Regions from separate parts of the Alteromonas sp. B31-7 genome, predicted to be linked through region 2. Evidence: predicted binding sites of a transcription regulator. Region 2 holds the regulator's gene; each other region holds the start of a gene.
What was found. Region 2 encodes sigma-54, which starts transcription at its own class of promoters, with help from an activator protein. Its sites were predicted from a motif close to GTTGGCACGNNNNTNGNNT; they were not measured.
Positions count from the first base shown of each region.

Region 1: a site for sigma-54 is predicted at 2,075-2,093, ahead of IUA53_RS19610 (glucan biosynthesis protein). Genes of this name have one in related genera too.
Region 3: a site for sigma-54 is predicted at 2,104-2,122, ahead of IUA53_RS07375 (DUF1707 SHOCT-like domain-containing protein). Genes of this name have one in related genera too.

Region 1 is NZ_CP065233.1:4,481,856-4,489,388, forward strand. Features, by position in the region: gene mdoH (glucans biosynthesis glucosyltransferase MdoH) at 1-329, opposite strand, end outside; gene IUA53_RS19610 (glucan biosynthesis protein) at 310-1,926, opposite strand; gene IUA53_RS19615 (porin family protein) at 2,521-3,081, shown strand; gene IUA53_RS19620 (YheU family protein) at 3,128-3,364, opposite strand; gene IUA53_RS19625 (hydrolase) at 3,361-4,398, opposite strand; gene IUA53_RS19630 (TIGR02444 family protein) at 4,412-4,921, opposite strand; gene IUA53_RS19635 (ATP-binding cassette domain-containing protein) at 4,908-6,845, opposite strand; gene IUA53_RS19640 (YheV family putative zinc ribbon protein) at 6,964-7,170, shown strand; gene IUA53_RS19645 (DUF748 domain-containing protein) at 7,370-7,533, shown strand, end outside.
Region 2 is NZ_CP065233.1:3,735,998-3,743,530, reverse strand. Features, by position in the region: gene rapZ (RNase adapter RapZ) at 1-230, opposite strand, end outside; gene ptsN (PTS IIA-like nitrogen regulatory protein PtsN) at 260-703, opposite strand; gene hpf (ribosome hibernation promoting factor) at 713-1,000, opposite strand; gene IUA53_RS16335 (RNA polymerase factor sigma-54) at 1,030-2,514, opposite strand; gene lptB (LPS export ABC transporter ATP-binding protein) at 2,592-3,317, opposite strand; gene lptA (lipopolysaccharide transport periplasmic protein LptA) at 3,320-3,877, opposite strand; gene lptC (LPS export ABC transporter periplasmic protein LptC) at 3,846-4,424, opposite strand; gene kdsC (3-deoxy-manno-octulosonate-8-phosphatase KdsC) at 4,421-4,972, opposite strand; gene IUA53_RS16310 (KpsF/GutQ family sugar-phosphate isomerase) at 4,981-5,958, opposite strand; gene IUA53_RS16305 (calcium/sodium antiporter) at 5,958-6,914, opposite strand; gene mlaF (phospholipid ABC transporter ATP-binding protein MlaF) at 7,437-7,533, shown strand, end outside.
Region 3 is NZ_CP065233.1:1,729,811-1,737,343, reverse strand. Features, by position in the region: gene IUA53_RS20270 (M16 family metallopeptidase) at 1-132, shown strand, start outside; gene IUA53_RS20265 (M16 family metallopeptidase) at 150-1,316, shown strand; gene IUA53_RS07375 (DUF1707 SHOCT-like domain-containing protein) at 1,408-2,061, opposite strand; gene IUA53_RS07370 (hypothetical protein) at 2,448-4,115, shown strand; gene IUA53_RS07365 (HipA N-terminal domain-containing protein) at 4,199-4,627, opposite strand; gene IUA53_RS07360 (helix-turn-helix transcriptional regulator) at 4,617-4,907, opposite strand; gene IUA53_RS07355 (NfeD family protein) at 5,124-5,576, opposite strand; gene IUA53_RS07350 (slipin family protein) at 5,579-6,523, opposite strand; partial or broken gene IUA53_RS07345 (transposase) at 6,698-7,486, shown strand.

The DNA.
Region 1 (7,533 bases), 750 kb from region 2:
TTACGGAGGCTAAGGGGGTCAATGTTGAACAACTGCAATACAAACCCAATTATGCCTGTCCAAAATGCCATGCATAACCAGGCAAAAAGGGTTAACCCAAGACCCAATTGGGCTATTTCAAGGTTCGTTAGCCCGTTGGGCAGAAATATCTCGTATAAACTCCAACCGGCCAGTGCCGTGCTTGGAATAACTAGCATTGCCATAATAAACAAACGCATATGCTCTCCTTTGGTGTTCAGGTGGCTATGGGTCGACGATGCGTCTGTCGACGGTTTCTTTGTCTGCAAACCTTCTTGCAAACCTAGGCTATTACTGTGGTTGGTAGACATAATTCCATACCTCGCTAATACGCTTGCCGTCTTGCTCGATGTAGGCCCGCATATCTACCGTTTGTTTCTCTTTGGGTTTCAAGAAGAATGTCGCTCTAACTTCTGCGCCATCTGCAACGGGGTGCATACGTTGCTTCGACACCTGACCGTTACTGGCTTGTACAATGAGTTTTGTCGTATCGCTGTTAAAGCTAAACCCTGAAGGCGCACTAAAGTCGATGCTAAATTGACGCGTCGTATTCAGTGATGCATCTTCAAATTCATCACCAGGCAACACCGCAGCCCCTTGGCGCGTGCGAACGACCGACGCCAACTCGCTCACAAATGGATTTTGTTCCACTGTGCTTAAGTTGTAAGAAAAATAGAGTGACTCACCCGATACAAAGGGCTTCTCAGGCGTCCAAAACGCAACAATGTTGTCGTGAATTTCAGAGTTCGTTGGGATCTCAACTACTTCTAAACGGCCTTTTTCAAACCCAGCCTCTGGTGTTACCCACAACCCAGGACGTAGGTGATAATTGGCCTCAGCATCGAGATAGTTGTCCCACTCGCCATCGCGCTGCAACATACCAAACCCTTTGGGGTGGCTGTCACTCAGTGATGTCACTTGTAATCTGCTAGGGTTAGTTAGCGGACGCCAAATTTCTTCACCGGCGTGCGTCACCATAAGTACACCATCGCTATCGTGGACTTCTGGGCGATAGTCGTCGTGACGTTTTTGGGTATTCTCACCGAACAAAAACATGCTGGTAAATGGCGCAATGCCTAACTTATCAACGTCTTCACGGGCAAATAACCAACTTTGCACTTTTACCTCTGTGTCGACACCGGGCTGAACAACGAACTTGTACGCGCCAGCCACGGAAGGGCTCTCTAATCGCGCATATACCGTAATAGGTTGACCTTCCTTCGGCTCAATTAACCAAAACTGAGTAAAATGGGGAAATTCTTCACCTTTGGATAATGCAGTGTCTATCGCCAAGCCTCTGGCAGAGATGCCGTACACTTGATTTTTGCCCACTAGACGGAAGTAAGAAGCGCCGAGGAACACCGCGAATTCATCTTTATATTCCTCATTTTTTATCGGGTAATGAAGGCGAAAGCCTGCGAAGCCATTTCCATCTTTCGTATATTGACCCAAGGATGACGCTTTACCATCGTAGCTAAACATCGCCTTTTCAAACGCGATTGGGCTTGCGTCATTATCTGCATCAATAACATTGACGGTCACTGGAAGTTGATACAAGAAACCAGGGTGAAAGAACTGAACCTCATAGTCATTTTCCCCATGCCACAAACTTTGTTCTGGCTTAAAACGAATAGCACGATAGGTTTGGTAATCAATGTCTTTCAATTTGTCATCAAGGCCATGATCATTTTCTTTATAGCTTTGCTCTGCAGACTGCTTTGCTTCATCAATAATAGACTGCAGAATAGGCGAGCTTTCGCCCGGTTGATTGTCTTGATTCACGTTTGTCGCTAATGCCCACGAAGAACCAAATACTGAAAACAGGGCGCCAACCAATAACGCCACACGACGGGTTGTCGCTATTGAAGTAAGTAATCTTGTCGTACCTTTTTGTCTTACCTTATACACCGTATATCTCCCTTAAGAAATAATGCGCTTTTGAGCCATTGCCCTAAAAAACAAGTTTGGGCTGCGTCCATCCGTTGAAAAATCCAGAACCGAAATGACCTTCAAATTTGCAAAAGCACAGGAAAAAAAGTGAAAGCTACACCTAGCAAAGCAAGAGCTGTTCCAATTGCATATTTTTATTAATTTACCTTTACTTTACATTGTCTTACGATCTAAATCCCCTGTAACCACGGTGCTAAACCATTGTGTAAATATGCGCCAACACTTAGACAAAAGGATATGTGTTGTGTATTTGCAACACATTCCTTCAGCGTATCGGCCCCTATGTGTAGGACAAGAACCTTTTCCTGTTCTGTTTACGCTAAAGCCGTTTGGTCACAAAAAAAGAAAAAGGCATGAAAAACAGATTGATAGATAGCTAATTTGGGTCGAATGTGGAACGCAAGCGCTCGGCTGGCAAGGCAATTGCTGTATGAGTTTCGTGGGATAAAGGTAGTCGCGTGTCATTGCCTATAGACAGTCACGGGACAACACAGCCTTTCCCATGTAACAACGAGGCAGATAATGATTATCTGTACATAACAAGGAGCATTTATGCGTAAAGCACTCACACTACTTACCGCACTTTTCACCTCAGTTTCAGCGACACTTTCCTTTCCAGCTCTGGCAGACACGCCAGATTGGCGATATGTAGAAGGGGGATACACTAAAATCGACTTCGACGATGATGAATCTTTTGAGCCAGATGGCTTCAACGTCTCCAGCCGATATCTTCTTAACAGCAATATATTTTTAAACGGTGAGTACAACCGCGTAGAAGAGGGCAGCTTTGATCTTGATCTTCTTACATTAGGTGCAGGTTATCGTATGCCTATCAATAGCACCACAGACGCCTATTTTACTGCCAACTTTGAACAGCTTGATGCTGATGCCACCGATGAGAATGGCTACAGCATCAATGCTGGTTTGCGTTCTATGGTGACAGAACAAATCGAATTAAATGGTGAAATTGGCTATTACGACGTCTTCGATGGTGAAGCCACGATAAAAATAGGGGCTAACTACTATGTCACCCCTCAATGGGCGTTTGGCGCAAGCTACAAATCTGTTGATGATTTAGACATACTTCAAGTGAACGCCAGATATGCGTTTTAATCCTTCCTTTCCTCAGGATGGTTAGCCGGTCACCCGACCGGCTTTTTTATTCTTCATCGTTACCGTTAGCCAAAACGTCCTCTTTTGGACGAATATCCACACTCTCATGAAGCTCTGAATACACCAATACAGCATCACCTGAATGCAGTGCGCTAAGGATTTGCTCAACTTTATCGGTAAGGGTAATTTCCTGTTCGCCATAGTCTGTGCCTTCTCGAAGTACGAAGGCTTCAGCTATGCTGTAAAGGGTGTCTTTTTCGATGGCGTCTAAAGGAATGATCATACGGGGTCCATATAAGGCGTGTCAGAATTGATAGGCAGCACTTCACTAACAAAGCGCTTTACCCGTTCATGTAACCAAACTTTCGGTTTTAAAATAGAGCCTTGCATAAAGCCTACATGCCCGCCACGTTCACTGAGTTCTAACGTGACACTGCGCGCTAACTCTTCCTCTTTTGGCACAATAAGGTGGTTCATAAAGGGGTCATCAATACTATGTAGAACCAATGTTGGGCAATGTATAGCACTTAGAAAATGATAAGCACTGCATTTTTCGTAGTAATCTTGTGCATCAGCAAAACCGTGCAGTGGCGCGGTAATTTTCTCATCGAACTGTGAGAAACTCGTCATGCTGTCTACATCGTCTTCCGTGAGTTGAATAAGCTTTCGGTAATCAATGTACGCCATCTTTTTCTTCAACGTGTTTTTCATGCTGGCGAGCAGATATTTTTGATAAACTCGGGAAAATCCATGATTAATCGACTTCGCACACTCAGACAGCTTCAAGGGTGACGACACCGCTACGGCGGCTTGCAGCCACTTTTGAGCAGGATTTTCGCCCAGTAGTTTCAGCAACATGTTTCCGCCCAACGAAAAGCCAATAGCCACTTTGGGCAGGGAAGGAAACTTGTCGTTAATCCATTGCAAAAAGAAGCTGGGATCTTCCGTTTCTCCCGAATGATAAGCTCTCGCCTTTAAATTAGGGACGCCACTGCACCCTCGATAATGCATCATCACGACTTGCCACCCGTTCACCGACAACGTGGCCATCATATCGTTGGCATAATGTGATCGGATACTGCCCTCTAAACCGTGAAATAGCACCACCACACCTGAGGGTTCCGCAGGTTTTGGCCCCCAAGCCACGTCAACAAAATCGTCATCGGGCAGCGTTAACCTCTCCATACCATAGGTTAAAGGCAACCGCTTTTGTATGAACCTAGGCCAAATGGTTTGAATGTGACGATTTTTCGCCCAAGTAGGAATACGAAATTGGCTTTTAACGATTTTTCCGTGTGCTAACGCAGATTTGCTCATAGTGTTTCTTATTTTAAGGTAGCGCTTTAATGATGGCGCTTAATAGTAATCGGGCTTGAGGCGCTTCTCGTAACGCATAGGCGTTAATAAATGCAGCAATGGACGCATTAAAGACATTTCCACCGACGGCCGCTTCTTTAGGTAGATACGACACATCGAATTGATTAAACTGCGCCAAAATTAGTGCTTGTTGTGCTTTTTCCAGCTCAAGTTCTTCCGCTTTCAAATCGTCGTATCGCGCTGAAACCTCATCCTCTTTTGGCTTTGCAGCATGCCGTTTGTGCCTATGCGCTTTTAATTGGTGTTCGCTGTCTTCTACACACTCAATCAATTGCTGGCATTGGGTTAGCGTTAAAATAACGCCTTCTTGCAAACACCAACACAACAACATAATAAGATTCACATTGACGCCAAACCTGTCTTGAAGGGTTAACGAGGCTGGGGCCACGTCATCAATAGCGTAGGTGATATAGCTATAACGCCAAAAGTCCGCCCTACTAAGTAATACCTCACTGTTTTTCATAGGCCGCTCTTTGTTGTTCCATGTGTTCTTGAGCGTCTAGCCATGCCATTTCATGCTCTTCCAATTGTTGTTTTATCGATGCTTGTTCGTCTAACAAAGCCATTAAATCCGCTTTTTTATCATCACTATATAACGTGCTATCCGCCAATAATGCTTCAACCTCGGCTAAACGCCCGGTGCATTTATTCAACGCTTTTTCATGTTTTTCGAGCGCTTTTTTAAAAGGCGCGATTTGTTTTCTAAACTCGGCTTCTCTGCGCTTTTCTTCTTTCCTGTCTATTTTACGTTCTTTTTGCTCACTCGGTTCGCTATTCGCTGCTTTAGCATCACTGTTCGCTTTGGCTTTGTCTTGTGCTTGTTGCTTTAAAATCCAGTCACGATAATCATCCAAATCACCATTGAACGTATCGACTTGACCGCTATCAACCAAATAGAAATCTTCACAGACTGACGTCAGTAAGAAACGATCGTGAGAAACCAGTACCATGGCGCCTTCAAACCCTTGCAAGGCCACATTTAATGCATGTCTCATTTCTAGATCAAGGTGGTTTGTCGGCTCATCGAGAAGCAGTAAATTGGGCTTTTGATAAACAATTAACGCCAAAACTAAGCGCGCTTTTTCTCCCCCAGACATGGGCGCCACTTCGCTTAGTGCTTCATCACCGTTAAACCCAAACCCACCCAAATAATCGCGTAATTGCTGTTCCGTGGCTTTCTCATCTAAACGCTGTAAGTGCAATATTGGCGTAGCCGAAGGGTCCAAGGTTTCAAGCTGATGCTGCGCAAAGTAACCAATTTTCAGCCCTTTTGCAGTATCAAACATGCCTTGCATAGGAGAGTGTACGCCAGCAAGCAATTTGATTAAGGTAGATTTACCTTGTCCATTTCGCCCAAGTAGGCCAATACGACTGCCTGGCACTAAGTTTAATTTAACCTGTTCCAACACAATGTGTTCGCCATAACCAAGCTGTACATGCTCCATGTTAACCAAAGGGTTGGGGAGGGCAGAAGGGGGCGCAAATGAAAAGCTGAACGGGCTGGCAGCATGGGCAGGCATCAGGGTTTCCATCTTTTCCAGCTGCTTTATACGGCTCTGTGCTTGCTTTGCTTTACTGGCTTTCGCCTTAAATCGCGTAATAAAGGCATTGAGGTGCGCTACTTTTTGCTGCTGCTTTTCAAACTCAAGGTTTTGCAAACGTAAGCGTTCAGCTCGCTGAGTTTCATACGCAGAATAGTTACCTGTGTAGGTAACCAGCTTTTGCTGCTCCACACTGATAATTTGTGCCACTGTGTTATCGATAAAGGCTTTGTCATGAGATATGAGTAATAGGGTGCCAGCGTAACGTTGTAACCACTTTTCTAACCAAATTACCGCGTCCAAATCGAGGTGGTTGGTGGGCTCATCGAGCAAAAGGAGGTCAGACGGACACAACAGTGCTTGCGCCAAATTAAGTCGCATACGCCAACCACCAGAGAAGTCTGATACCGGCGCGTCTAACTGCTGATTCGTAAAACCTAAACCAGACAAAATGGTGGCCGCCCTAGCTTCCACATCGTATGCGCCTGCTTGCTCTAATTGCCCATGAGCCTGAGCAATGGCCACACCATCTTCTGCATGTTCGGCTTGCGCAAGTAAGTGCTGTAATTGTCTGAGATGTTTGTCTCCGTCAATCACATAATCAATGGCTTTTCGGTCAGTGGATGGCGTTTCTTGGGCCACACTCACAATTTTCCAATCGGCTGGAATGGTACAATCACCGGCATCTAACGTTAATTCATGACGTAACAAGGCAAATAGTGAAGATTTGCCGCATCCATTGCTGCCAATTAGCGCAACTTTGTGGCCAGGAAATACTTGTGCAGACGCTTCTTCGAGTAAGACTTTGCGCCCTCTCATCAGCGATACGTTAGTGAGCTTTATCATCCGGTACCTGTATTGGAACAATTTAAGTGGCGTATAATACCAAAAACTCTCGTTAAAAGCTGATCAGCAACGGTCATTTCGCTGTATAATAGACTGATAACAAAGATTGAGATTTATTATGCAAAAGAGAGTAAAACGTCGCTTTGTGGCGGGCGCAGTTTGCCCTAAATGCCAAGAGCTCGATACTATTTCCCTCTACTATGAAAACAATGTAGAAAAGCTTGAGTGCGTGTCTTGTGGCTATCACGATGTTCAAACCGACGAAAGCGTGGAAGCGGTTACCCGAGAAAACGAAAACGTCATCGGCATATTTAAACCCCATTAAACATTGCCAAAGCTGGAAAATTTTACCCTTTTGACTGTAGAAGCCACACTGTTTATCTCTTCTTAGCCCGTGACTTCTTGGTTCCACCTCCCTCGCAAAGTCATTTTAAAACAAATAATTTCAACAACCTAGAGTGTATTCTTAATAGACATTTTATCTAGGCATACTCTTTGATGGCATAAGCCATAAGGAGATCACTATGCAACGTAACAATCGTCGAATCGTCATCAGTCTTTCCGTGGTACTGATTTTACTGCTTGGCGTAAGAATAAGCCTACCCTATGCCGCCCAATGGTATATAAACAGTACCTTAAGCCAGCCAGGGAACTATGATGGCCGCGTGGGAGACGTGGATATCATGCT
Region 2 (7,533 bases):
GAAGAGGGAAGGTAGTCGAGTATTTCAACTAAATCGTCTGGGTTTTTGGGTAGGTTACGTACATCAATACTTACAGCAACTTGATCGTATTCGTCGACTACCGTATGGGTAAGGGTAGGTAATAAATTGACGGGGATATTATCTACGCAATAATACCCTAAATCTTCCAGTGCCCGTAAAGCAACAGACTTCCCTGACCCCGAACGACCACTAATAATAATTAGTTTCAATTGGCCTCTCCCTTAAGATGGCATTAGAGTTAGCTTAGCGCTGCAATAATATCGTCGCTATTGGTGGCACGCCTAATTGCCTTCACGGTCTCTTTGTCACTCAATTTACCTGCAACCGTGGCTAGGGTTTGTAAGTGCCCCTCGGTTTGCTCTTCTGGAACCAATAAGGCAAAGAAAATATCTACCGGTTGGTTGTCCAGCGCGTCAAAGTTGATGGCAGGGTTACTAGTTACAATAATGGCGATAACACTTTCCAATCCTGCCAGTCGACCATGAGGCAGTGCAATACCATTTCCAATACCCGTACTGCCCATTCTCTCGCGGTTCAATAGGCTCGTGAGTACTGTCGTTTCATCAATATTATCGTTGTTTTTGGCAGCGATATTACTGATGATCTCTAGAATTCGTTTTTTGCTGTTACATTGAACCGCACATTCAGTGCGGTCCAAACTTACGATTGCTTGAATTTCCATAAGCGTGAGTTAATGCTTTTTCAGCTTTTCCTTATGCTTTATGACTTGCCTGTCTAGTTTGTCAACCATGCTGTCTATTGCTGCATACATATCAGTATTTTCAGAGGAAGCAAAAACCTCAGCGCCACTTAAATGCATGGTCGCTTCGGCTTTCTGATTAAGTTTTTCAACATTGAGAATGACATGCACATTAGAAATGTGATCAAAGTGCCTCTCTAGTTTGCTGAACTTGGTATCGACATAATTACGCAAAGAGTCGGTGATTTCGACGTGATGACCAGTAAGGTTGATTTGCATATTTCGTCTTCCTTATATTTATGAGCCAGTTAAAGTAAGCTCTTTCGCTGGTTAGACGGTGGAATCGACAATGATTCCCGGTATTTTGCTATTGTCCGCCGGGCGACTTTAATGCCCTGTTCGGCCAACAATTGAGCAATCTTGCTATCACTTAGTGGCTTGCTTGGCGTTTCAGCCGCTACAAGCTTTTTAATCAGCGCGCGGATGGCAGTAGATGAACACTCACCCCCAGACTCCGTGGCAACGTGACTAGAAAAGAAGTACTTCAATTCAAATATCCCACGTGGGGTATGCATATACTTTTGCGTGGTGACACGTGAAATGGTGGATTCATGCATATCAACCATTTCAGCAACATCGTTAAGCACCATGGGCTTCATCATTTCAGGGCCATGTTCAAAAAAGCCCATTTGTTGCTGCACAATACAATTAGCAACCTTCATCAAGGTGTCGTTTCTTGATTCAAGACTTTTAATAAACCATTTTGCTTCCTGCATATGAGAGCGAATGAACTGCGAGTCGCTACTATTTTTCGCTCTTCTGCTCATGGCCGCATATTGCTGGTTCACACTAAGTTTAGGCAAGCTATCTGGATTAAGTTCAACCACCCAACGACCACTTTTCTTGGTGACCGAGACATCGGGTATAACATACTCAGGCTCTTTAGTGATAAGAGCGCTACCTGGGCGAGGATTCAATGTTTGCAACAAGCGCATAGCTTCGCGTAATTGATCTTCTTTAAGACGGCTTTTACGCATCAGCGTACGATAGTCTTTGCTACTGAGTAGGTCTGAGTATTCTTCTATCAGTTGTTTGGCTTCTTTTAACCAAGGCGTATCATCTGAAAATTGGCGAAGCTGAACCATCAAGCATTCTTGTGGTGTACGCGAGCCTGAACCAATAGGATCGAACATCTGAATACGTTTTAATACGCATTCCACTTCGTCTAATTCAACCGGCTCCTCCATATCTTCGGAGTTGACAGACTCTAAAATGTCGTCAAGGGTGACGGTAAGATAACCAGACTCGTCAATTGAATCGATAATAGCCGTTGCGATGGCACGGTCAGTATCTGAAAAGTGGGTAAGACGCATTTGCCATAGCAAATGTGCTTGAATGTCTTCGGTGGTTTCGCCTTGGAAAATCTGCTCATCGTCATTATTCGAGGGCCCAGGGGCGGGTGCAGAAGACGCTGAGTAATATTCGTCCCACGTGCTGTCTATGGGTAATTCATCAGGTAGGTCATTCTTCTCTAATGCGTCACCGGCTTCAAGCGTATCGCTTGATGCGGTAGTAACGGCGTCTTGAGCGACGTCATCCCCGTCGATATTGTTTTTCTCTAATTGAGGCTCATCACTGCCTTCTTCTACTTCAAGTAGAGGATTTGAGTCTAGGGCTTCCTGGATCTCCTGTTGCAGGTCGAGCGTTGACAGCTGCAGCAGTTTTATCGCCTGCTGTAGCTGAGGTGTCATGGTAAGTTGTTGACTGAACTTTAACTGTAAAGATGGTTTCATCTACGTCTTATTTACTGTGCTCTTATTGTGAATATACCAGGTGCATAATTTGAAAAATGACAATTCTGTTACATTAACTATAGCCTGAATTGTTCACCTAGGTATACATCCCTTACTTTTTGATTACTTAAAACCTGCTCTGCCGTTCCTTGGGCTATTAATTCACCGTGACTCACAATGTAGGCTTTTTCACATACATCCAATGTTTCTCGTACATTGTGGTCTGTAATGAGGATACCGATACCTCTATCACGAAGGTGCTGTATTATCTTCTTTATATCATTAACCGATATAGGATCAACACCAGCAAATGGTTCATCGAGTAAAATAAATTGCGGATTGGCTGCTAGCGCACGCGCAATCTCTACGCGACGGCGTTCTCCACCTGATAAACTCATTCCTGTACTATTACGTATATGGTTAATATTAAATTCATCAAGAAGGGCGTCGGCTTCTTCTTCCTGTTGTGATGAATTTAAATCTTTTCGTGTCTGTAAAATCGCCATGATGTTTTCAAACACGGTTAGCTTGCGAAAAATAGAGGCTTCCTGTGGCAGGTAGCCAATGCCCTTACGTGCGCGTTCGTGCATAGGCTGGTGGGTGAGCTCACCATCATCAATGGTGATTTTTCCCTTATCTAGTGGCACAAGACCCACAATCATGTAAAAGGTGGTGGTTTTACCTGCGCCGTTAGGGCCTAGTAAGCCCACGATTTGCCCGGTTGAGACCGACAAACTAACGTCTCTCACTACTTGGCGAGATTTATAGGCTTTGGCTAAGTTACTTGCGCTTAGTGTTGCCATGGTTAGTTATCGTCCTCGTTATTCTCGTCTTCTTTCGCCTTCTCATCGGTCAGCTTGCGAATCGCTTCTGGTCGAAAAACGGTGGTCACTCTGCCTTCATCATTGTCACCGCTGCCGGTGGCAAGAAGCTGTTCGGTAATCATGTCAAAGGTGATTTTATCGCCTTTCACAGAACTGGTGTCTTGTTGCAGCTCTGCATTGCCGTCTAACGAGAGAGTGCGATTAACCACTTCATAGCGAATTTCATTGGCTTTGGCTGTTACCGGGGTGCCGTCTTCTAAGGTTTGCGAATAACTTGCTGGCGCGCCTCTGGCGATGAATATTTCACGGCCTTCGCCTTCTGTTGCAACCACTTCCACTTCATCTGCGTTAATCACTAACGTGCCTTGGGAAATACGCACGTTATCCTTAAACAACGAGGTTTTATTCTTACCATCAACAAACTGCGATTTAGAATCTACCTTTATCGGTTTGTTAAAGTCGCTTTCTGTCGCCGACGCTGTAACTGCAAAAAAACCTAAAATTAGGCTAGTTGCTAGGGGAATAAATGGTTTGTACATGGTCAATTAGCTCATATTCCTGGGTACGTAAATTAGCGTTAAACCCGTTGCTATTAATTACATATCGCAAGCCTCGAATTTCCACTGGCTCGTCAGAAGCCATTTGCTTGCTGTTCAAATTGATTTCTATAAACGCCGTTTGTATGGTTCTTACAAAATCATCTTGGCTTTGGTTTTCAATTAAAACATTATTTTCTAATTGAATTAATTCGTTGTTGTACAGCGTCCCTTCAACGGCGGTGACTTCCCACGGTGCTTTTGCATTGTCGCTATATAAGGTATATCTGGGCTGTTGAAACAAAACAAACCCCAATTGATCGTAGTGTTCCATTGCGCGCGCAAATACTTTGTGATTTAACGCTCCGTCTTTATCGTATAAGGTGGTGGTGATATTTTTGGCTGTATATGCAGGCTGCAGCGCGTCTAGGCTTTTATCTCTTGCCAATGTTGGTTCTTCTTTCATCCAGGTTGGCAAGTACATTAATAAGGCCAACGTAAAAAGTGCAGAAATACTCAACCCTAAGCGATTAAAGCCAAATAAGTTCATACACTGGCTCCGTGTATGCCATGCAATTTGCCGTGCACTTGTAACAAGGTATCACAAATTTCTCTCACTGCACCAAACCCGCCGCGGGTTTCCAACACCCAATTGGCTTGGGCTTTCACCGTCGGGTGGGCATCGTTAACTGCAATTTTAATCGCCGCGTGTTCGAACATGCCGGTGTCTGGCATATCGTCACCTACCGCAGCAACGTGCTCACTGGAAAGGGACAACGAACGCATTAAATCTTGTAGGGCGTCAGCTTTGTTTTCTTCACCTTGAATAATAGGGTCAACATTCAGTGCCTTCATTCTATTTTCAACAATAGCAGAGCGGCGCCCAGTAATGACTGCTACGGGAATCCCTGCCTTCACCAATGCTTTTACACCGTAACCATCGCGGGTATGGAATGCTTTAAGTTCTTCGCCGGCGTTTCCAAGATAAATACGACCATCTGAAAATACACCGTCGACGTCGCACACAAGTAATTTCACCTGGGCCAATTGAGTGTATAGGGTGCGGGGTAATGAAGTATAAAGTGTCGTTTCTGTCATGATAGTCACTATAGCACGCCTGCTTTTAATAACATGTGCATATTGAAGGCACCTAACGGCTGGCGATGCTCATCAACCACCATAAGTGCGCTAATTTTAAAGGTTTCCATTACATTTATTGCTTCAACGGCGAGTTGCTCAGGGTGGGCAACCTTGCCACCTTTCGTCATCACTTCCGCAACTTTTGCGGTATGCAAATTCAGCCTGGCATCTAGAATGCGGCGTAAATCGCCATCGGTAAATACGCCCACTAGCGTATTTTTATCATCCACAATACCTGTCATGCCCAGTCCCTTCTTCGAGACTTCTAGGAGTGCTTCTGCCACCGATACATGGTGATTTACGATGGGAAGGTCATCGCCAGTAAGCATGATGTCGCTCACTTTTAAAAGTAACTTTCTTCCTAAACTGCCGCCGGGGTGAGACAACGCAAAATCGTCAGAGGTAAAGCCTCTGTCATCCAGCAAAGCGACGGCTAAGGCGTCGCCCATAACTAACGTAGCGGTAGTGCTGCTAGTGGGTGCAAGCCCCAAAGAACAAGCTTCTTTTTCCACACTGATATCCAACACAATATTGGCGTGTTGCCCCAACGCGCTCTGCCGGCTATTTGTCATGGCAATAATGGGTACATTTAAGCGTTTAACCACGGGAAGCAAGTTGACCAGTTCAGCGGTTTCGCCAGAGTTAGAAATGGCAATAAGGACATCATTTTTAGATAACATGCCTAAATCGCCATGATTGGCTTCCCCAGGGTGCATGAAAAACGCAGGGGTGCCTGTACTCGCTAGCGTCGCGGCAATTTTATTACCAATATGGCCAGATTTCCCCATTCCGCTTACTACCACTTTACCTTTGCATTGACGCAGTAAGTGACAGGCGTCAACAAAATGGGCGTCCAAGCGATGGTTGAGGGCACTGATGGCTTTCGCTTCGATGTCAATTACGCGTTTTGCTGACGCGATAAAGGAGTTCTCTGTATTCGTCATTATCCAAAGAGCCAAATTTGATAACCGATAAAGCTAGCAAGGAATAATGCCCCATTCGTGCGGGAGATTATTCGTTTGCCAATAAGGTCAAAGCTAAATAAAAACAACAACAGGGTTAGCCCAAGCATTACCCACATATCTCGGTTAAATACATCAGGGTCGAGTAGTCCAGGGGCTATCAACCCTGGCATTCCCAGTACGGCCAACAAATTGAATATGTTCGAGCCAATAATATTACCTAATGCTAGGTCATCTTCACCTTTCAAAACCCCTGCGATGCTGGCAGCTAATTCAGGCAAACTTGTGCCAAATGCAATGATGGTTAAGCCAATAACCAAGTCGGAAATACCAAAGTAGCGCGCAATCTCTACCGCTGAATCTACCAAGAAGTGTGCACTTAAGGGTAAAAGAACCAGTCCGACACCGATCCATATGAGTGCTGAAGTGGTTGATACGTTTGAGGGAATTTCGTCGGCAGTTTCGGCAACAAGGGGGTCTTCTTTATCTACTTGTAGAGATAGCCAAGCCATCATGGCCAAGACAAAGACAAATAAGCCCATTAAAATTAAGCCTTCGTAGCTGGCTAATTCACCGTCAAACAAAAATGCTACGGCAATTAGGGTAATGACTAATAAGGCGGGAAGTTCTCGTTTAAGTGTTGTTGAAGCCACCACTAGAGGTTTAACCAACGCGGTTATACCTAGTACTAGCGCAATGTTAGTGATATTCGAGCCTAAGGCATTGCCAACGGCGGTGTTCATATTGCCATTGGCTGACGCCATAGCAGAAACAACAATCTCCGGCGCCGAAGACCCCATTGCAACAATAGTCAGGCCTATCATCATGGGGGAGATACCAATGTTTTTGGCGAGGGCAGACGCGCCGTACACAAAACGATCAGCACTCCAACTGAGCACAATGAGGCCAACAAGAAAAATAACTACGCTTAAAAACACAACAACCTGTTATTTTGATGATTTCATGGGATTGTCGCAAAAACAATGCCATTTGCCTATGGGAACTATGGGATATTTTAATTAATGATAGAATACGGGGATAAAAGGCTCGTGAAGCGCATGACAAATAAAGTGAAAATTGAAGGTAAATCTGATGCGAAACTATTGCGAAGCAATAGGCAATGATCAACCATTCGTTTTCATAGAACATATATTGTAACTTTTTGCTTTTGGCGCGAGCCTTGAAAAAGCGTACAATGCCTCAAAATTACACTCGTCAGTAAACTTTCTATTATTTTTGCACTCATAGGCATAGTTATTGCTCATTCAGTGGGGCTTGCAACCCTTGAAAAAAGCGACAAGGAACTGATGGGGAACTCCCCTGTACTAACGCGTGGTATTTAGAATGCGCATGCGTGGTTACACGGATAAACAAGTAATAATAATTAATGGCTGTAGAAGTGCATCAGGGTTTCTGCAGTGACTAAATTTAATCATTCAAAGGTTGGCCATAATAGAGCTATGGATCATTTAGTTGAAGTAGACAATCTTACCTTTCGACGCGCCGAGCGGCTTATATATGATGGTATATCGCTGCGGGTTCCGAAAGGCAAAATAA
Region 3 (7,533 bases), 2.0 Mb from region 2:
AACGTTGAAGTAACCACCCTATCGAACGGCATAAAACTGGTATTTGCTAATCGTAGTACAGTGCCCTTGGTTAATATTGCCATGCAATTTGATGCAGGATACGCAGCAGACGCAGGCGGTAAACTTGGTTAGCGGAGTTTACTACCCGCATGCTAGATGAAGGCGCAGGTAAATATGATGCCCTTGAGCTCGCCGCTGAACTAGAGCAATTAGGGGTGGAGTTACGCAGCGGTTCTAACCTAGACACCACCACGGTGCGCATGTCGGTTTTAAAAGAAAACATGAGTGATGCTGTGGCATTAATGGGTGACATTATCACTGCTCCAACGTTCGCAAAAGAAGAAATTGAACGCCAGCGCACCCTCATTTTAAACAGCATTGCGCAACAGAAATCTCGCCCGGTGAGTATAGCCTTAACCCTACTTCCACCGCTTATTTACGGTGACGGCCACGCTTATGGCATTCCATTTACCGGGACAGGCACAGAAGCGGACGTAAGCGCCATCACCCGCCAAGATTTAATCAACTTTAAGGACACGTGGCTTCGCCCCGATAACGCCACCCTCTTTGTGGTGGGTGATACTTCTCTTGATGAAGTAAAAACGGTGTTAGAAGACGAGTTTGGGAAGTGGCAAGCTAAGGGAAGTAAAGGGATAAAGCAAATTGCGCAAGCTAGCCTCCCTGAACAAGGTAGAACCATAATCATCGACCGCCCTGGCTCTCAGCAATCGCTTATTCTTGCTGCACATTTAGCCCCTCCCACAGGTATAGACAACAACATTGCCATAGAAACCATGAACCAAACACTGGGTGGCGCATTTACCGCTAGGGTGAATATGAATTTGCGTGAAGACAAAGGCTGGGCTTATGGCGCCTATACCTTTTTGCAAGATGCTCGCGGCCAACGACCATTTATGGTGTACGCCCCTGTGCAAACCGACAAAACTGGCGCGTCCTTGCTTGAACTCAAAAAAGAGCTCAATAGCTACTTAGGTGATAAACCACCTATGCCCGACGAGCTTGAACGTGCACGTTTAGACCAAGTGCGTTCACTGCCTGGCCAATATGAAACGTCAACTGCCGTGTTGGGAAGCTTACTATCGAGTAGCCGTTTTAATCGCCCCTATAACTACCCAGAAACCTTGGTAGAACAATACAATGCGCTTACCTTAGACGACCTTGAAAAAGCCGCCGCGCAAGTCGTGATGCCCGGCAAGTTAACCTGGTTAATTATTGGCGATGCTGAAAAAATTAAGGAAGAAGTAGAAGCAGCCGGTGTAGGGCCTGTATCAGTGCAAAGCATGAGCAGCTTATAAAGCTAACAGATAGACAAGGTGCAAAGTACACATGGCTCTTGGATAGCCAATGTACTTTGCACGTTTAAGTGTTATTTCTTAATGTGCACGTTTAACGCTGGTTAGAACTAAAAGCAGACTTCATTTGGTTAGCAAAAGCCACAAATTTTTCCTTAATCGTGCGTTTCAAACCCACGTCTACACCTCCCATCATTACAAAGCCTTCAATGGTGATGGTTGGGGCTTGCCTGTTAGCAATGGACGGCGCCTTATTATCTAGCCCACCCATGAAGCAAAATGCCTTTGTAACCACATTGACGTTTTCAGGCACCTTAATATCAATGCCCCCCATTACGCACAACGCTTTTATCGTAACGTTAGATGACGTAAAAATAGCATCTGAAAAATCTATATCCGCGCCGCCCATTAAGCACAATACTTTGATTTCTTTTGGAACTTCCCACATGCCTGTGCGGTTAGATCCTCCCAACACGTTTATCATGGTTTCGGTTTCAGGAATATCGCTGCTGGCGTAATTAATACTAAATTGCTGCTGCTTTCGGTTGTTAAATTGGTCGTCTACATTCATGGTTAAATCTGACGCCAAATCAACAATTTCTTGATGTGATTGACTGGCCATAGCGGCGTCAAGGCGACGCTCAAAAGCTTCTGCGGATATCACGCCGTGACTATAGTGATAAATGAGTTTATCGATGACTTCTTCACGTACTTGCTCTATGGGGCGATCTTCCAATTTTACAGTCATAGTAAGTTCCAAAAGAGATTGGTTTTTTGTTTAACGCTTAACAAGCAATTGCCTAGCCAATTATTAATTTTATATAAATCATAAACTTACAAATACCATGAATTTTAACGGTTACGTTAACGCCATAATATGGTGAATTTGACGCCTTATTAGCGAAGTTTGTCATAATAAAAGTAAACGTACGCTACCGCTAATAGCCCACACGCTATCCGAAAACTACACCTCGCTCCCAACAGCAGTCATATTAACAAGTGAGTCCTTCCGGTATAACGCAACATACTCATTATTATAAAAAAAGTGTGAGTAGCGATAAATTTAAGCTACATTACGCTTGCCCTATTTACAGTTAATAAGGCGAGGAAGAATGAAAAACACAAGGAGAACATATGCAACAGCGAGATCGTGCCGTTTTTGTTGGGGACAAATATTGTTCCTATAGCGGCAACGCACTAGAGGATGCCCCTCAGCTTAAACACTTAGATGACATTGCACCTGATGCCTTCGCAACACTAAAAACCGCCTATGAAAACGCATGGACAGTAACAGGTAGAGTCACCTCCAGCTATTTGTATAAACGAAACTACTCTTCCAGCAACGCCAATCTTACCCACAGTTTTTGGTGGATAGCGCTTTGCGATAAAAACGATCAACTTCACCAATTCAGTTTGGATGCTGAGAGTCGTGTTTTTGAGAATATTAAGAAAGGGGATGTGCTTTCTGTTGTCTTTCCTACCAGCCTAACGCTCACACACCAAATCATGGGTCGAGAAGCCAAAGCGCGTGTTACCGACGACACCAAAGTGCCAGCTGCGGTAGTGCACAGAGACGAGAATCAGCAATATAACATTGATAGCTGGTTTACCCCCTCAGACCGCCCTAAGTCGTACTGGTTTGTATTAACCTTTATTTTGGCGATGTTTGGTTTTGGTTCGGTGCTTGGCGCTGGCCCAGAGATGTTGGGGGGCGCTCTTCTCGTTGCATTCGTTACGTTTTTGCTAGAGTACGTAGCTAATGGAAATAAACATGAAAAGCAGCTGGAAAAACACGCCACCTTGACCGGTGCCATGGACGCGTTCTTAAACGTAACTAAAAAACAACTTGGGTTTCATTTAGCGGCGCGCGAGCACATGCCAAGTGATATATTTTGCCACCGGTGTGAAGAGCGCATTGCAAGTGATAGCGTGTTCTGCGCCTCTTGCGGTTCACAGCAAAATACCGATTCAAGCCGCGTTCAAACAACCAATGTTGCCGCTATTGAGAGCGACTTACTAGGCCAGTTTCATGTAGATTATAGTGAAGCCTACACCCATAAACGGGTGTTGGGAAAGGATCAGGACTGTGAGGTAAACGTATCTTGTATGCTTGCAAAGGTGGTGTCTAGGGATACTAGCTCGAATGTCAGTGATGTCACTACCACCAAAACCACCACCCGCAGTTACGATGTTTATCACGGCAACCGGTATCAACGTACAGAAACCGAAACGAGTGTAAGCAGTAACCGTCTTCGACAGTCGAAAATGACAGGGAAGCTCGTTATTAAATTAGCAAACGATGAAATACGTGAGCAAGGCTTTGCTGAAGACATTATTGGCGGCTTAGATGAAGGTGACTGGTTTATCTATGCCAGAGCCGATGCACAATTTCCCGTGTCATCGCACAACCGTGAATATGCGTATAATTTGTCGCAAAACCACCACTTCACCACCAGCACCTTTAAAAGCTACAGTGGGCCAAGCGCCATAGCCAAGTGGATAGTATTATTGGTGCTATTTACAGGCGGCAACTGGCTATGGTCGGCCAACGCATTAGATATTCTTATACAATTTCAAGAGTACGCTTTTGCAGAAGAACTGAGCTATTACATGCCGATAGTGGAAAACATACCACTGATTGTGTTTGCGCTACTCAACGTTTACTGGTTTGTTCGAACGCTGGCGGTTAGCGCGCAAAACAGAAAAGCGAGAGAATCTATCTTGTCACGCTTAAGTGATACCTTAAAGCAGTTTGAAATCGAGTTACCGCAACTGCAAGAAAAAATAAAACGTATATCTTAAGCTTATTGAGGGCGGTGCTCACCGCCCTTTTTCCTTGTGACATGAAGCGCTTCATGCACACTAAAACAGCGGAATGACGTGTTTCAGCCTCGCGATATCGCCCATAATAGCATGGGAATATCACCTAATGTATTTTTACTGTATTTAGGCTTTGACGATGCGCTAGACAAACTAAATACTAATGCCCCCACCCCCATACCTGAGCCTGCCAGTAAAAACTCCAATCGGTTTTTAGGCGTAGTGCTGTGAAGAGACAAAATTACCTTTTCTCCCCAAGAGTCAGCCCCCGCATCAGATAACGTACCAAACACCCCCTTGTTGAATGGCGTGCTGTATTCTCTATCGCTAAGCGGTAAGTGAATAGGGTCTAAAGGAAACGCGTCGGGCCTGTTTAAATAGCGCTTTCCGTACCGAAAGCGCCCTATTTTAGTGTCTTCGTCTACGAGTGTGACCCCACAAGGAATTGGTTTGTCCTCTAATCCATCAATGAATACATAAGCTTTAGAAGTCATTGTTTAATTCCTGCACGTCTTTTCTCGACTTTCGAGAAAGCGCAGTAGTTTGCTGTGCTAACCGTTGCTCTATTACCTCTTGAAAGTCTTCTATTACCCCTAAATGCTCAAGCACATTAAACAGTGTTTCTGCATTAACCGCTTTGCCATTTTCTATAGATGAGATGGTGTTACGCCCAACCCCCACCCGTTGACCCAGTTCCGTTTGATCCATGGTAACAGAGCGTAGAGAAACAACCAGCTTACCAATGGCACTAAGAAGGATGTCGGTTTTTTGCATGATATATTAAACATAAGACTATTAATGCATAAAATATAGCGCAATCAAACGAGAAATCAATGTTTATTAATTTGTGCATAAATAGGCTTATGCACAAAATAAAAGGCAGGCAATGCGCGTAGAGAAGAATTTGATTGAGAAAGAATGATAAGCAGGGGGAGAGCATATTACGTCAATATGTACTCTGACCCCATTATTGTGAGTTTTAGTAGGCAGTTAGTGACTTGGCTGAACGTGCAATACGCCCACTTCCACTTTCACCACTTCCACTGTGGCGCCTTTTGGCAGTGATGATGAAGATTTGATGGTCCAGGCAACGCCTGAAAAGCGCGCGGTTCCGGGTTGACCGGGCGCGACATCGCTGTCTAAGTCGAACTGAGTACCAATCCAATCAGATTTAACCTCTTTGGGCGCACGGTCTCGTTGAAGCAATTTCAACGGCCGCCAAAGCGCAAAGGTAAGTACCGCATCAAGAACAGCTATAGCAATAAGTGCATCTAACATGGCCTCGTCGATTACACCCACGTACATAAGGCCAGATGTTAATAGCAGTGAAATACCTAGCGTGAGTAACAATATGGTGGTGAAGCCCATCACCACCTCAATAATCAGCAGCAATAACCCAAAACCAAGTAAAAAGTGGGGTAAATTGGTAAACATATTATCCATAGTTACCCCTTCTTGCCTATTGCGTTTGCAATTGTCATGGCTTGTGCAACTACATTGCCTATTTCAGTGCCGCTGTCAGGCAGTAACACGATAGAAGACTCTTTCGCAATTTTCTCTTTTGCCTGAATAGCGCCTTTTGCTAGGTCAAGCTGCACCGCTTTTTGCCCTTCTTCAGTGGCGGCCGCTTTACCTACAGTTTCAATCGCTTCAGCATCTGCTTGTGCCACGCGAATAATAGCTTGTGCTTCACCGTCTGCTTTTAATATTTGCTCTTCTCTATCGGCTTCTGCGGCAAGTACTATGGCTTGTTTATCACCTTCAGCACGGTTAATGGCGGCTTGCCTATCCCCTTCCGACTCTAAAATTTGCGCTCGCTTCAAGCGCTCGGCCTTCATTTGCTGTTCCATTGCATCTAATACTGAATTTGGCGGGTTAATGTCTTTTAGCTCGTAACGTAATACCTGAACCCCCCAGGGCGCAGCGGCTTCGTTCAATGCCGACACAATATTCGTATTTAATAGGTCCCGCTCTTCAAAGGTTTTATCTAACTCCATTTTACCCAGTTCGGAACGCATAGTGGTTTGCGCTAATTGCGTTACCGCAAACACATAGTCTTCTACACCATAGGTGGCTTTGTAAGGGTCGACCACTTTAAAATACAACACACCATCTACGCTTAAGGTAATGTTATCTTTCGTAATAGCTGATTGCTCAGGCACGTCACCCGCTTGCTCTTTCAAAGAGCGATTAGCCGCAACCGTATCAATAAAGGGCACGATAAAGTTTAAACCGGCTTCCAACGTGGTGTTGTACTTGCCGAAACGCTCAATAATAAACGCGCGGTTTTGAGGCACGAATTTAATTGACGATTTAAGGCCAATAACAATTAACACAAGTAAAATAACTTGATACGAAAACACGTAATCTAAAACAGTTTCTAATTCCATTTATGTACTCCTAAACAGTTAATACAACGGCGTTCTTTCACGGTTATACCACAAAAATAAAACATCTAGGGTCGTTAAATTGTCAGGAAACGTTACAGGGCTCTTCATCATTAACGGGGGACATCCGCATTCATTAAACTGATTTTGCGAAGAATCATTTAATGGAGAGTACAGATGTCCCACGCAGGTACTATTTTAGGCATAAGTGAGTTAGAAATAGAACGTGTTCATCGACATGATTTTATTGAAGTGTGGGCGAAGCCTACTAAAAAGCCTCTATGCAAGCATTGTGAGAGTCGACATTTACGCATAAAAGCCACACATAAGCGCACTGTAAAGCACACGCGTCAAGGTAATCAGGTGCTAACGCTACATTTAAAGGTGCCTAAGTATCATTGTCGATGCTGTGGTCGTTATTTCAGGCATCCTTTTGTTGGGATTCGGCCTCGCTATCGGGCATCAGAGTGCTTTCGCTTGGAAGTCTTTGAGGCGCACCACGGCGGTGTTACGCAGCGTGGCATCTCACGCACACATCGCATTAGTCCAACTACGGTAGAGCGGTGGTACCAATCTCATATCAGCCAAAAATATAAAGAGATTATCAGTCGCCCCTGCCCCGAGATGTTGGGCATAGACGAACACTTCTTCACGCGCAAAAAGGGCTACGCCACTACGTTAGTGGATTTACGTAACCGCAACGTTTTTGATGTGAAGTTGGGGCGTTCTGAGCTGAGCTTACGCAGCTATCTACGCCATTTACCCGGCAAAGAAAACGTGCGACTCATCGCTATGGATTTGTCCGAAACGTATCGCAGCATTGCTAAAAAGTACTTTCCTAACGCGACAATCGTCGCTGACCGCTTTCATGTCGTGCGATTGATAAACCATCATTTTTTGAAAGCATGGCAAATACAGCACCCCGAGGGGCGAAAGAATCGTGGCTTACTGAGTTTAATGCGACGGGCTCTTCATCATTAACGGGGGACATCCGCATTCATTAAACTGATTTT